2 regions of the Streptomyces sp. NPDC045701 genome follow, and region 2 is predicted to be linked to the other one. Evidence: riboswitches for the same ligand, from Rfam matches in the RefSeq annotation. Region 2 holds a riboswitch; the other holds the start of a gene.
What was found. A riboswitch is a leader RNA that binds a small molecule or an ion and turns the genes downstream of it on or off. The one in region 2 is predicted to bind S-adenosylmethionine.
Positions count from the first base shown of each region.

Region 1 (7,073 bases), on a different contig from region 2:
ACCTGCTGGACCGGCCGCGCAACGCGCCGACCCGGACCGCTCTGGGTGTCGCCTGGGTCACCGCGTACATGATCATGCTGGTCGGTGGTGGCAACGACATCTTCGCCACCCACTTCCACCTGTCGATCAACGCCATCACCTGGTTCGTGCGGATCTTCTTCTTCCTCGGCCCGGTCATCGCGTTCATCGTCACCAAGCGGATCTGCCTCGGTCTCCAGCGGCGCGACAAGGACAAGGTGCTGCACGGACGCGAGTCCGGCATCATCAAGCGCCTGCCGCACGGTGAGTTCGTCGAGATCCACGAGCCGCTCAGCCAGGCCCAGCTGCACGCGCTCACCGCGCACGAGCAGTACACGCCGGCCGAGATCGGCCCGTCGGTCGACGAGAACGGTGTCGAGCGCAAGCCGTCCCGTTCGCAGAAGCTCCGGGCGAAGCTCAGCAAGGGCTACTACGGCGAGGGGAACCAGATCCCCAAGCCCTCCGTCGAGGAGTACAAGGAGATCACCAGCGGCCACGGCCACCACTGATCACCTGACGTCCCGGCCCCAGGTCGCCACAGCATCGAGCCCCGTCCATTCGCTGGACGGGGCTCTTTGCCGTGCCCGGGGATGGATAGGGTGGTGGTCATCCCTGTACGCCCCGTACACCCCGGTACGAAGACACCAGGAGCGACCATGAGCGCTGTGCACCCCGCTGGAGGAGACATCGCGGCGGGCCGCTCGTGGCCCGACGTCCTGAACGCCCTGCTGGAGGGGCGCGACCGGAGCGCCGACGACACGGCGTGGGCGATGGACCGGATCATGCGCGGTGAGGCCACCGACGCCCAGATCGCCGGGTTCGCGGTCGCCCTGCGCGCGAAGGGCGAGACCGTCGAGGAGATCACCGGCCTGGTCCGCGCCATGTACGCGCACGCGAACGTGATCGAGGTGCCCGGCCCGGCCGTGGACCTCGTCGGCACCGGCGGCGACGGCGCCAGGACCGTCAACATCTCCACCATGTCCGCGATCGTCGTCGCCGGTACCGGCGCCAAGGTCGTCAAGCACGGCAACCGCGCCGCCTCCTCCGCCTCCGGGTCCTCCGACGTGCTGGAGAAGCTGGGTGTCAACCTGGACCTGACGCCCCGGCGGGTCGCCGAGGTCGCCGAGGAGGCCGGCATCACGTTCTGCTTCGCCGTGCGGTTCCACCCGGCGCTGCGGTACGTGGCGGCGGCCCGCAAGGAGCTCGGCATCCGGACCACGTTCAACTTCCTCGGCCCGCTCACCAACCCGGCGCGGGTCAAGGCCCAGGCGACCGGTGTCGCCGACGCCCGGATGGCCCCCATCATGGCCGGTGTGCTCGCCGAGCGCGGCTCCTCCGCGCTGGTGTTCCGCGGTGACGACGGGCTGGACGAGCTGACCACCACCGCCACTTCGAAGGTGTGGGTAGTCCGCGACGGCGCGGTGCGCGAGGAGACGTTCGACCCGCGGGACGTCGGCATCGGCCTCGTGCCCGTGGAGGCGCTGCGCGGCGCGGACGCCTCGTACAACGCCGACGTGGCCCGGCGGATACTGGCCGGGGAGACCGGGCCCGTGCGGGACGCGGTGCTGCTGAACGCGGCGGCGGCCCTGGTCGCGCTGGAGCCGTCCGACGCCCCGCTGACCGAGCGGATCGGGGCGGGCATCACCCGCGCGGCCGAGGCGATCGACTCCGGTGCTGCGCGGGCGGCGCTGGACCGCTGGGTGGCCGCCAGCAACGCGTGACGGCCCCTCCGGGCCCGTGACGGTCGTGGACGACGGCCCGCACCGGGCCGGTGGTGTCGGGCGTACGGGCGGGGCCCGCCGGGCGCCGCCCGTACCCCGCGGCGGCGGCCCCGCGGGGTCCGTGCCGGTCGTCGTCCGGCCGAGGGCCGGTGTCCCGGGATCCGGACACGGCTTGCGTGCGGGCGATCACGTGGTTTAACTTCTCGGCAGGTCATGAGTGACAGCGACTACGGCCCCGGCCCGCTGTCCGGCAACCCTCCGTCCGTGGCGGGGTGCCCCGGGTGAAGACCAGGCCGCAGGCGGCGAAGTCTGTGGCAAGCGCGGACCCCTGCACACCCTGGGGTCCTGGTCCTCAAGGGAGCAGTCTCGTGAGCAAGCGAATGCGATAGGGCGTATCAGCCCCTTCTTCGGTACCCCCTTCTTCTCCTCTCGCCGCGCCGCACCCTCGTGCGCCGACGCGACGAGTTCGCCTGCCCTGTACGGGAGTTCGCCATGTCTGTCTCCACCCTTGCCGCCGACCAGTCCGTTTGTGCCCCGCTGCCCGTTCTGGGGCGGGATGTCACCGTGCCGCTCGTCACCGGGGGCGAGGTCACCTACGCCGCGCTCGACTACGCCGCCAGCGCGCCGGCCCTCCAGCGGGTGTGGGACGACGTGGCCGCGTACGCGCCGTACTACGGCAGCGTGCACCGGGGTGCCGGGTACCTGTCGCAGCTGTCGACCGACCTGTTCGAGAACAGCCGCGCCGCGGTGGCGGAGTTCCTCGACTGCCGGGAGGGCGACCAGGTCGTCTTCACCCGGTCGACCACCGACTCGCTGAACCTGCTGGCCGCCGCGCTGCCCGCCGGCTGCCAGGTCTTCGTCTTCGAGACCGAGCACCACGCCTCGCTGCTGCCGTGGAAGGACGCGACGGTCACGTACCTCGACGCGCCCCGGACGCCGGAAGAGGCGGTCCGGACGCTGGAGCGGGCGCTGGCGGACCGGGACCCCCACGGGCCGGCGCTGGTCTGCGTGACCGGTGCGTCGAACGTGACCGGTGAGTTGTGGCCGGTACGCGAGCTGGCCGCCGCCGCCCACGCCCACGGCGCCCGCATCGTCCTGGACGCCGCGCAGCTGGCACCCCACCACCCGGTCTCGGTGCGGGACCTGGACGTCGACTGGGTGGCGTTCTCCGGGCACAAGCTGTACGCCCCGTTCGGCTCCGGCGTCCTCGCGGGACGGGCCGACTGGCTGCGGGACGCCGACCCGTACCTGGCCGGCGGCGGCGCCTCCCGCAAGGTCGCCCGGCGCGCCGACGGCGGGGTGGACGTCGAGTGGCACACCACCCCGGCCCGCCACGAGGCCGGTTCCCCCAACGTCATCGGCGTCTACGCCGTCGCGTCCGCCTGCAAGGCGCTCACCGAGGCCGGGTTCGACGACCTGGTGGCCCGCGAGCAGTACCTGATCGGCAAGGTGCGCGCGGGGCTCGCCGAGGTGCCGGAGGTGAAGGTGCTGTCGCTGTTCGGCGAAGACGCGCCCCGGGTGGGCGTCATCTCCTTCGTCGTACGGGGCTGGAACAGCTCGCACTTCGCGGCGGCCCTCTCGGCCGAGTACGGCATCGGTGTCCGGGACGGACTGTTCTGCGCCCACCCGCTGGTGCGCACCCTGCTGGGCGGCGACCCGCAGGACGTCGGCGAGTGCGGCGCCCCGGACGGCGGGGCCACCTCGCTGAACGCCATCCGCGTCAGCTTCGGGGCGGGGACGCCGGACGAGCACGTCGACCGGTTCGTCCGGGCCGTGAAGGAACTCGTCCGGGACGGGGCTCGCTGGAACTACCGTACGGAGGACGGGCGTTGCGTGCCCGACCGAGGCTAGGGAGTGTCCGGAACGTATCGGCGTCCGCCCGCCGGGCGTCGCGGGCCGGGCGGGACGTCGCGGACACGGCCCGGGGCGTGTCCTGACCCCGCCGGGTCGGCGAGCCCGGCCGGGACCCGGCGAGGGGCCCTGAGCCGGGTGCCCACCAGGACCGTGCGCAGCGCCCGTTCGGCGGCGTCCGCGAGCAGCTCGGCGGCCCGGTCCAGCGCCTCCGGCAGCGGCAGCGGGCCGGCCGCGATCGACTCGTAGGCGTCGAGCCCCGCCTCCCCGGCGCCCACGCCCAGCGTGCCCGCCAGCGCCAGGACCGGTACCCCCGCCTCCCGGGCACGCCGCGCCACCTCGCCCGGCACCTTGCCCCGCACGGTCTGGGCGTCCAGCGCGCCCTCGCCGGTCACCACCAGGTCGGCGAGGCCCAGCCGGGCGCCCAGGTCCAGCCCGTCGAGGAGCACCTCGAAGCGCGGGAGCAGCCGGCCCCCCACCGCCGCGAGCCCCGCGCCCAGCCCGCCCGACGCCCCGGTGCCGGGGGCGCACCGCAGGTCGACGCCGGGGGCGCACGCCGCCGTCAGCGCGGCCGCCCAGTGCTCCAGGGCGGCCGACAGCTCCTCGCACCGTGCCGGGGTGGCGCCCTTCTGCGGGCCGAAGACCCGGGCGACCCCCCGCTCGCCGCACAGCACGTTGTACGGGTTGCACGCCACCAGCAGCTCGGTGTCCACCAGCCGCGGGTCGAGCCCGCGCGGGTCGACGACCGCGAGCCGGGTCAGCGCCGAGCCGCCGTGGGGGAGTTCGGCGCCGGACGCGTCGAGGAGCCGGACGCCCAGCGCCTGGAGGGCGCCCGCGCCGCCGTCCGAGGTGCCCGAGTCGCCGCACCCGACCAGGACGCGCCGGGCGCCCGCGTCGAGGGCCGCGCGGATCAACTCGCCGACGCCGTACGTGGTCGTGGCGCCCGGGTCTCGGCGGCCCGGCGGCACCAGGGCGAGCCCGGCGGCGGCGGCCATCTCCACGACCGCCGAGCCGTCCCCGAGGAGCGCGAAGCGGCTGTCCAGCGGGTCGCCCAGCGGGCCGGTCGCGGCGCACGCGACGAGCCGTCCGCCGGTCGCGGCGGCCAGCGCCTCGGCCGTGCCCTCACCCCCGTCGACCAGCGGGATCAGGTCCAGCTCGGCGTCCGGCAGGACCCGCAGCACCCCCTCGGCGATGGCCTCGGCGGCCTCCCGCGCCGACAGGGACTCCTTGAAGCCGCTCGGGGCGACGGCGACGCGGTAGCTCATCGGGGGGCCTCCACGAGGACGGGCACGCCGATCAGCGGCCAGACGGTCAGGGCGAAGAACAGGACCAGGCCCGCCGTGAGCGGGGCGAGCACCGCCGACAGCCGCAGCAGGTCGCGCGGGGTGTAGGTGGGCACCCCGTCGGGGACGTCACGGAAGAGCGCGACGGGCTTCGCCGACGCCGGCAGCGTGTGGCAGAACCCGGCCGCGGCGGTCGAGGCGAGCGCGGCGGTGACCGGGTTGACCCCCGCCGCGGACGCCGCCACCACCACCAGCGGGACGAGCACCGACGAGCGGGCCGAACGGGACTGGAGCACCAGGTGCGCGGCCGTGCTGACGACCACGACACCGGTCAGGAACAGCCAGGGCGGCGCGTGCACCGGCAGGCCCGCCACCAGCCACTCCGCCGCCCCCGAGTCGGCGAGCGCCACGCCCATCGCCATCGTCGCGGCCATGAACAGCAGCAGCGGCCACGGCACGGTCCGCAAGCCGTCCTTGAGCCGTACCGTCCCCAGCGCCGGCGACGCGGCCACCACCGCGCCGATCAGCGCCACGACCGCCGGGGACACCCGGTGCAGCGGCTCGCTGCACCACAGCACCACCACCGTGGCCAGCAGCAGGGCGCAGCGTGCCTCGGCGGTGGACAGCGGTCCCGTGACGGGGGCGTGCGCGTGCGCCTCGATGTCCGCGGGGGTGACGCGCACCGGGGCGCGCCGGTCGTCGCGCGTGGTGGTGGTGAGCAGGACCACCTCGGCGGCCAGGTGCGACGACACGACCGCCAGCGGCAGGCCGAGCAGCAGCCACCGTACGAACCCCAGCCGCTGCCCGGTGTGCTCCCACAGCACGTTGACGGTGATCAGGTGCGCCCCGGCGCCGATGAGCGTCGCGACGGCGGACAGCAGCACCACCGTCGGGAACAGCAGCGCCAGCATCACCACCAGCCGCCGGCGGTCCGCCAGCACGGCGGCCAGCGCCAGGAACACGGGCAGCGCGAGCGCGGCCCGCCCCGAGGTCGCCGGCACGGCGAACGAGGTGACGACGAGCGCGGCCGTGGTCAGGTGGACCAGCTGGCGCACCGTCCGGGCGCCGCCGGCCAGGAACGCCGCCGTCCGCCCCGCCAGGCCCGTCCGGGTGACCGCGGCGGCCAGGACGAACGCGCAGATCAGCAACCAGATGGTCTCGTCACCGAGGGGGGCGAAGAGCGTCCGGCTGCTGATCACGCCCGTCGCGGTGAGGGCGAGTCCCGCGCCCAGCGCGACATACGTGTCGTCGGCCGGGGTCGCGATCCAGGCGACGGTGGCGAGCACGAAGACGGCGAGGGTGAGGCGCGCGTCGGCGCCGAGACCGGGGAACAGGGCCGGCACGGCCAGCAGCGTGCACGACCCCAGCCCGCCGCCGACCCACGCCGCCCGGCCGGGGGTGAGGGTCACGGTGATCAGCCTCGGTTCGCGCCATGAGTCCCCGATGAGCGGTTCGTTAAGGGAAGTTCATGGAACGGGGCGCTTCATGGCATGCGGTAGCCCATGCCGCGCACCGTTTCGAGCCGTCGCGCGCCCAGCTTCTTGCGGAGCGCCCGCACGTACACGTCCACGATGTTCGAGCCGGGGTCGAAGTCGTACCCCCATACGTGGGACAGGATCTGCTCCCGTGACAGGACCTGGCCCGGGTGGCGCAGGAACAGCTCCAGCAGCACGAACTCACGGGCCGTCAGGTCGACGGTCCGGCTCTCCGCGCGGGCGCGGCGGGTGCGCAGGTCCAGGCTGAGGTCGCCGCTGCGCAACACCGTCACCTCGGGCGCGCGCGCCGCGGTGCGCAGCCGGAGCCGTACCCGCGCCAGCAGCTCCTCGAAGCGGAACGGCTTGGTCATCCAGTCGTCGGCGCCGCCCTCCAGGCCGGCCACCGTGTCCCGTACCGAGTCGCGGGCCGTCAGCACGATCACCGGCAGCGTCACGCGCGCCTCGCGCAGCTCCCGCAGCACGGTGAAGCCGTCCCGGCCGGGCAGCCCGATGTCCAGCACCATCAGGTCGAAGCCGCCGGTGACCGCGTAGTCGAGGGCGGTGTCCCCGTCGGCGGCGACCGTGGTGGTGAAGGCGTTGGCGCGCAGGCCCTTCTCGACGAAGGAGGCGATCCGCTCCTCGTCCTCGGCGATCAGGATCCTGCTCACTCGCCCTCCTCCGCCGAGAGCGCGTGACCCGGCACGAGCGCGTCCTCCAGCACGAGT
Region 1 is NZ_JBWKJV010000021.1:67,754-74,826, forward strand. It holds gene qcrB (cytochrome bc1 complex cytochrome b subunit) at 1-527, shown strand, start outside; gene trpD (anthranilate phosphoribosyltransferase) at 675-1,739, shown strand; SAM riboswitch class IV at 1,949-2,066, shown strand; gene AC07DW_RS21810 (aminotransferase class V-fold PLP-dependent enzyme) at 2,232-3,590, shown strand; gene AC07DW_RS21815 (glycerate kinase family protein) at 3,587-4,855, opposite strand; gene AC07DW_RS21820 (SLC13 family permease) at 4,852-6,282, opposite strand; gene AC07DW_RS21825 (response regulator transcription factor) at 6,357-7,016, opposite strand; gene AC07DW_RS21830 (sensor histidine kinase) at 7,013-7,073, opposite strand, start outside.
Region 1: another riboswitch for S-adenosylmethionine. It lies ahead of AC07DW_RS21810 (aminotransferase class V-fold PLP-dependent enzyme); the one in region 2 lies ahead of thrC (threonine synthase).

Region 2 (7,073 bases):
GGGCGCCCCACTTCTTCTCGAGGACGACGTTGCGACCCTTGGGGCCCAGGGTCACCTTGACGGCGTCGGCGAGCTGGTTCATGCCGCGCTCGAGGCCGCGCCGTGCCTCCTCGTCGAACGCGATGATCTTGGCCATGTGAAGTGGTCCTCCCGGACTGGGGTGGATGCTCCGGACCGCGCTGGCGCCCGCGACGGACGGTCTGCCTGCCTGAAGTGGTTCCTTGCCCCACTGGCCTGCGGACCTCGCCGACCCGGTCCTTCGTTGTCACTCTCACCTTCAGAGTGCTAACGCCAATGATTAGCACTCGACCCATGCGAGTGCAAGCGCCCCCCATGGATCCGGGGCGGCGTCCGGACGCGCGCGAGGGGCCCGCGTCCCCTGGAACGCGAGCCCCTCGGCACTTGCGATGTCGACAGTCGATGGTCGGTCGATCGCGACGCGGCTCTCAGCCGGCGGCGAGCTTGACCATGTCCGCCTGCGGACCCTTCTGGCCCTGCGAGATCTCGAACTCCACTCGCTGACCTTCTTCAAGGGTGCGGTAGCCGTCCATCTGGATCGCGCTGTAGTGGACGAAAACATCCGCACCACCGTCGACCGCGATGAAGCCGTACCCCTTCTCCGCGTTGAACCACTTGACGGTGCCCTGAGCCATGCCTAACTCCCCTATTACTGGCCCTTGCACAGGACCGCACTTCGCGGACCCGGGTCAGACCTCACCCGCAGACAGTTCCCAGGCCCTGGGAGCCTGGAGATGCCCCAGCGGGCGTGCGCCGGAACGCGTCGACCGCCGCTGAATGTATCTGCCCAACTGCCGTCTGCAACAGGTCAATCGGACGAGAATTCCGAGCACGGGTGAACGGAAAATGTGGCCGAAGGGGCCAGAATCCCGGGCAAGTCGGGCCCGGCAAAGGGCGCAAATGACACAACTCGCGGGGGTACATTGACTGCATCTCGTCGCGGCCGCGCACTATTTCATATGCGTCCGGCACAGGCGGCGGCGGGGACTTCCCCAACTCTACCGCGCTCAACCATGCAGAATTGCCCCCTCCGCTTCTCTCGCGGAGGGGGCAACGTCCGTCGCGCCGGGTACGTCAGCAGCCGCCCGCCACGGCCGGGATGATCGACACGCCCGCGCCGTCGGGCGTGGCGGTCCCCAGACCGTCCTCGAAACGCACGTCGTCGTCGTTGACGTACACGTTCACGAAGCGGCGCAGCTTGCCCTGGTCGTCCAGGACGCGGGCGGCGATGCCCGGGTGGTTCTTCTCCAGCGACTCGATGACCTCGGAGAGGGTCGCGCCCTCCGCCGTGACCTCGGCCTGGCCGCCCGTGTACGTGCGGAGGATGGTGGGGATGCGGACGTTGACGCTCATGTCGTGGTGCTGCCTTTCAGTCGTTCAGGCGAGGCCGGCGGCGCGGAACGCGTCCAGGCTCGGGCGGATGGTCGCGGTCGGGCCGGTGGTCGGGGCCACCGCGTCGAGGGTCTTCAGGCCGTCGCCCGTGTTGAGCACGACGGTGGTCAGCGACGGGTCCAGGGCGCCCGCCTCGATCAGCTTCCTCGTCACGCCCACGGTGACACCACCCGCCGTCTCGGCGAAGATGCCCTCCGTACGGGCCAGCAGCTTGATCGCGTCGACCACCTGCTCGTCGTCGACGTCCTCCACCGCTCCGCCGGTGCGGCGGGCGATGTCCAGGACGTACGGGCCGTCCGCCGGGTTGCCGATGGCGAGCGACTTGGCGATGGTGTTCGGCTTCTGGGGGCGTACGACGTCGTGGCCGGCCTTGAAGGCCGCCGACACCGGGGAGCAGCCCTCCGCCTGGGCACCGAAGATCTTGTACGGCCTGTCCTCGACCAGACCCAGCTTGATCAGCTCCTGCAACCCCTTGTCGATCTTCGTCAGCTGCGAGCCGGACGCGATCGGGATCACCAGCTGGTCGGGCAGCCGCCAGCCAAGCTGCTCGCAGATCTCGTACGCGAGGGTCTTCGACCCCTCGGCGTAGTACGGCCGCAGGTTGACGTTCACGAAGCCCCAGCCCTCGCCCAGCGGGTCGCCGATGAGCTCGGAGCAGAAACGGTTGACGTCGTCGTAGGTGCCCTCGATGCCGACGAGGTCACCGCCGTAGACGGCGGCCATGACGACCTTGCCCTGCTCCAGGTCGTGCGGGATGAACACGCAGGACCGGAAGCCGGCACGGGCGGCGGCGGCGCCGACGGCACCCGCCAGGTTGCCGGTGGAGGAGCAGGACAGGGTGGTGAAGCCGAAGGCGCGGGCGGCCTCCAGGGCCTGGGCGACGACCCGGTCCTTGAAGGAGTGCGTCGGGTTGCCCGAGTCGTCCTTGACGAACAGCTTGCCCGGCTCGACGCCCAGCTCACGCGCCAGGTTGTCGGCCTGGACGAGCTTGGTCCAGCCGGGGTTCAGGTTCGGCTTGCCGGCGACGTCCGCCGGGACGGGCAGCAGCGGCGCGTACCGCCAGATGTTCGCGGGTCCGGCCTCGATCCGCTCGCGGAGCGCCTCGGGGTCGCCGACCGGCAGGTCGTAGGCGATCTCTAGAGGCCCGAAACACAGCTCACAGGCGAAAATGGGACCGAGCTCGAAACGCTCGCCGCATTCGCGACAGGAGAGGGCGGAAGCAGGCCCGAGGTCGACGTTCTTGGCGGTGGCGACAGTCTGTACAGCCATGGAGGCGAGGCCCTTTCTCCTCATCTTCCTCATGGCGCACTTCGCCATGAGACGGATTTGGCACCTTCCCTAGCCGGGGCCTCGCGCAAGACGTTGCGAGTGCCGACTGGAGGGTTGCCGGGGCTTCAACGGGCCGTGTCCCTCTGCCCCTCTGGATGAGCGGTATTCGATTGTGGCGGTGCTTGTGCAGCCAACGCGGGGACCCGACATACGACGGTCGTCCGCGTTGTTCAAGACTGTAACCGAACCCCTGGACGCTCGAGACGGTCGTCCGATACGCGAGATGGAGATCACGTGCTGGAAGAGGTGGAGCGCTGGCTGGAGCGGCGGTCCTGGTCCGTGGCCGATCGACCGCTCGACCGGCTGCTCGCGGCCAAGCACGGCACGACCGTCAGTGTCGTCCTGCCGGCGCTGAACGAGGAGGCGACGGTCGGCGACATCGTCACCGTCGTCCGCCGCGAACTGATGTCCGGCCCCGTCCCGCTCGTCGACGAACTCGTGGTGATCGACTCGGGCTCCACCGACCGGACCTCGGAGGTCGCCGCCGCGGCCGGGGCGCGCGTGGTGCACCGGGACGCCATCCTCCCCCGCATACCCGCGCTCCCCGGCAAGGGCGAGGTCCTGTGGCGCTCCCTCCTCGCCACCAGCGGCGACATCGTCTGCTTCGTCGACGCCGACCTGCGCGACTTCTCGGCCGACTTCGTCACCGGGATCGTCGGCCCGCTCCTCACCGACCCGTCCGTCCAGTTCGTCAAGGCCATGTACGACCGGCCCCTGGCCGGCTCGCCCGGCCAGGGCGGCCGGGTGACCGAGCTGGTGGCGCGGCCGCTGCTGAACCTGCACTGGCCGCGGCTGGCCGGATTCGTGCAGCCGCTGGGCGGCGAGTACGCGGCGCGCCGCTCGCTGCTGGAACGGCTCCCCTTCCCGGTGGGGTACGGGGTGGAGCTCGGCCTGCTGGTGGACGCCCTGCACACCGTGGGCCTCGACGCCCTGGCGCAGGTGGACGTGGGGGTGCGCAAGCACCGGCACCAGGACGAGCGGGCACTGGGCCGGATGGCGGCGGCGATCTACCGCACGGCGCAGCTGCGGCTGTCGCGCGGGCACCTGGTGCGGCCGCGGCTGACGCAGTTCGACCGCGGGGACGCGGGCTTCGTCCCGCGCACCCATGACGTCGACACCGAGGAGCGCCCGCCGATGACCGAGGTGGCCGAGTACGCGCGGCACCGGCGCGTGGCGTGAGCGCCGTACGTTTGAGCGTTTCCGCTACGGGCTAGGTTCGTCTCCATGGCAGCCCAGATTCTTGTCGCCTCGAACCGCGGTCCCGTCAGCTACGTGCCACGTGAGGACGGGACGTTCGACGCCCGGCGCGGCGGGGGCGGACTGGTGTCGGGACTGTCCGCGATCGGGCCGGAGGCGGGCGCCCTGTGGGTGTGCGCGGCGCTGAGCGACGGCGACCGGCAGGCGGTGCGGCAGGGCGTCGCGGCCGAGCCGGGCGTGAAGATGCTCGACATCGACGCGGCGGTGCACGCGGACGCGTACAACGGCATCGCGAACTCCGTGCTGTGGTTCGTGAACCACATGCTGTACCAGACGCCACTGGAACCGGTCTTCGACGCGGAGTTCCGCCGCCGGTGGGCGTCCTACCGCCTCTACAACCGCGCCTTCGCCGAGGCGCTCGCCGAGGAGGCGGCGGACGGCGCGGTCGTGATCGTCCAGGACTACCACCTGGCCCTCGTCCCCGGCATGCTCCGCGAGCTCCGCCCCGACCTGCGCATCGGGCACTTCTCGCACACGCCGTGGGCACCGCCGGAGTACTTCTCCATGCTCCCCGACGACATCGCCGAGGAACTCCTCCTGGGCATGCTCGGCGCGGACCGGCTCGGCTTCCTGACCTGGCGCTGGCTGAAGGCGTTCCAGGACTGCTGCGCGGCGTCCCTGCGGGACATGGACGTGACGACGCACTGGCCGAAGGACCAGTCGCCGAGCGTGCGGTACCAGTCGCACGGGCAGGCCCACCGCACCCACCTGGGTGTGCACGGCCTCGGCGCGGACGGCGACTTCCTCCGCGAACGGTCCCGGCGCCCGGACGTGGACGACCGGATGGCGATGCTGCGCGAGCAGATCGGCCCGGACCGCAGGACGATCGTCCGCGTCGACCGCACGGAACTGTCCAAGAACATCGTCCGCGGCCTGCTGGCCTACCGGCACCTGCTGGCCGAGCACCCCGAGTGGCACGAGCGCGTGGTGCACCTGGCGTTCGCCTACCCCTCCCGCCAGGACCTGCCCGTCTACCGCGAGTACACCGCCCAGGTCTCCCGCCTCGCGGACGAGATCAACGCGGAGTACGGCCGCGACGGCTGGACCCCGGTGATCCTGCACGTCGAGGACGACTTCGCCCGCTCGCTGGCCGCGTACCGGCTGGCGGACGTGGCGCTGGTCAACCCGATCCGGGACGGCATGAACCTCGTCGCCAAGGAGGTCCCCGTCGTCTCCGACGCGGGCTGCGCGCTGGTGCTGTCCCGGGAGGCGGGCGCGTACGAGGAGCTGCGCGACGACGCCATCACGGTGAACCCGTACGACGTGACCGGTACCGCCGACGCCCTCCACGAGGCGCTGTCCATGCCGCCCGCCGAGCGCGCGGACCGCACCAAGCGCCTGGCCGCCGCCGCCACGTCCCTCCCCCCGGCCCGCTGGTTCCTCGACCAGCTCACCGCCCTGCGCCCCTGACCGGCGCCCGCCGCCCCCGGCCCCCCGGTCCCGCGGGGCTCGCCGGACGGGAGGGGTCACCTTCCCGTCCGGCGGGCCCGGAGCCGGTCAGGCACGTATGACCCGCACCCGTCCGCGGGTGGTATCGATCTACGTCACGTCGGCGTGGGCCGCCAGCGCGGACAGGAACGCGGCCACCCCGGAGGGGCCCGGGACCTGGAGGTCGGCGCGTTGGGCGACCTCGGCGACCTCGTCGCTGCCGCTGCACACCAGCAGGCCGGACAGGCCGTCGGAGCGCAGCTTCTCGACGGCGGCGAACGCGGGCAGGTCGCCCAGGTCGTCGCCCGCGTACACGACCGTCTCCGCGCCGGTCTCCCGGACGTACTCGGTGAGCGCCACGCCCTTGTCGACGCCCGGGGGGCGCAGTTCCAGGACCATGCGGCCCGGTTCGAGGACCAGACCGTGCCGGGCGGCCAGGTCGGCCAGCGGGTCGCGCAGCGCGTCGAACGCCGCCTGGGGGTCCTCCGCGCGGCGGGTGTGGACGGCCACCGCGCGGCCCTTCTCCTCGATCCAGGTGCCGCGCCAGGCGCCCGCCCGGTCGAGGAAGCCGGGCAGTTCGGCCCGGACGGCCGCGACGCCCGGGTGCTCGGGGGCGGCCCGGACGGTGCCGGTGACGGCGTCCCACCGCTCGGCGCCGTAGTGGCCGAGGACCACCAGGTGCTCCAGCCCCGGCACCCCGGCGAAGCCGCCGTACCGCACGGCCACCCCGGCCGGCCGGCCGGTGATGACCACCACGGACGCGACGCGCGGCGCGAGCGCGGCGATGGCGGGGACCGCTCCGGGGTGCGCCCTGGCCTGCTCGGGGTCGTCCACGATGTCGGCGAGGGTGCCGTCGAAGTCGAGCGCGACGACCGCCCGGCCGGGGTGGGCCAGGAACGCGGCCAGGCCCTCACGGCCGGCGGACGTGGCGGGACGCGGCAAGGATTCCGGTTGGGTGCCCATGCCCGGAAACCTATCCAGGGCCCCGGCCCCGCACACCTACCGCCGCGCGTCCCGCGACGCCCGCAGCCGCCGCAGCCGGTTGACGGTCACGGGGTCGTGCGCGAGGGCCCTCGGGTCGTCGAGCAGGGCGTTGAGCAGCTGGTAGTAGCGGGTGGGCGACAGGCCCAGTTGCTCGCGTATCGCGCGTTCCTTGGCGCCGGGCCCGGGCCAGGAGCGCCGTTCCACGGCGAGGACGGCGCGGTCCCGGTCGGTGAGGTCCGGGCCCGTCGGGGGAGGAGAAGCGGTCATATGAGCAACATAGTTACTCGTCCGCCTCCGCGTCCTTGGCGTCCCGCGCGATGCCCGACAGCACCGCTTCGGGGTCGCCGCCCGGCGCGACGGCCTTGCCGATGTTCTTCTTGACGCTCTCGCTGACCTTCGCCCAGGAGGTGTGGCCGACCGGGTACAGCTCGGACGTGGGCAGCTCCTCCAGGAACGGCCACAGCGCACGGTGCTTGGGGTCGTCGCGCATCGTGGAGGTGGCGGTGGAGGTCACCGGGAGGATGTCGTACCGGTCGGAGAAGGCGAGCACGTTCTTGTCCTCGTAGACGTACGTGAGGAACTCGCCGATCTCCTTGCGGTGGCCGTTCTGCTTGAACGCCATCATCCAGTCCGCCACGCCCATCGACGGCCGGCCCTCGCCGTCG
Region 2 is NZ_JBWKJV010000020.1:953-8,025, reverse strand. It holds gene groL (chaperonin GroEL) at 1-136, opposite strand, end outside; gene AC07DW_RS20900 (cold-shock protein) at 447-653, opposite strand; gene AC07DW_RS20895 (ubiquitin-like small modifier protein 1) at 1,093-1,371, opposite strand; gene thrC (threonine synthase) at 1,396-2,703, opposite strand; SAM riboswitch class I at 2,697-2,841, opposite strand; gene AC07DW_RS20885 (glucosyl-3-phosphoglycerate synthase) at 2,974-3,918, shown strand; gene AC07DW_RS20880 (alpha,alpha-trehalose-phosphate synthase (UDP-forming)) at 3,964-5,406, shown strand; gene otsB (trehalose-phosphatase) at 5,536-6,387, opposite strand; gene AC07DW_RS20870 (DUF3263 domain-containing protein) at 6,424-6,675, opposite strand; gene AC07DW_RS20865 (extracellular solute-binding protein) at 6,689-7,073, opposite strand, start outside.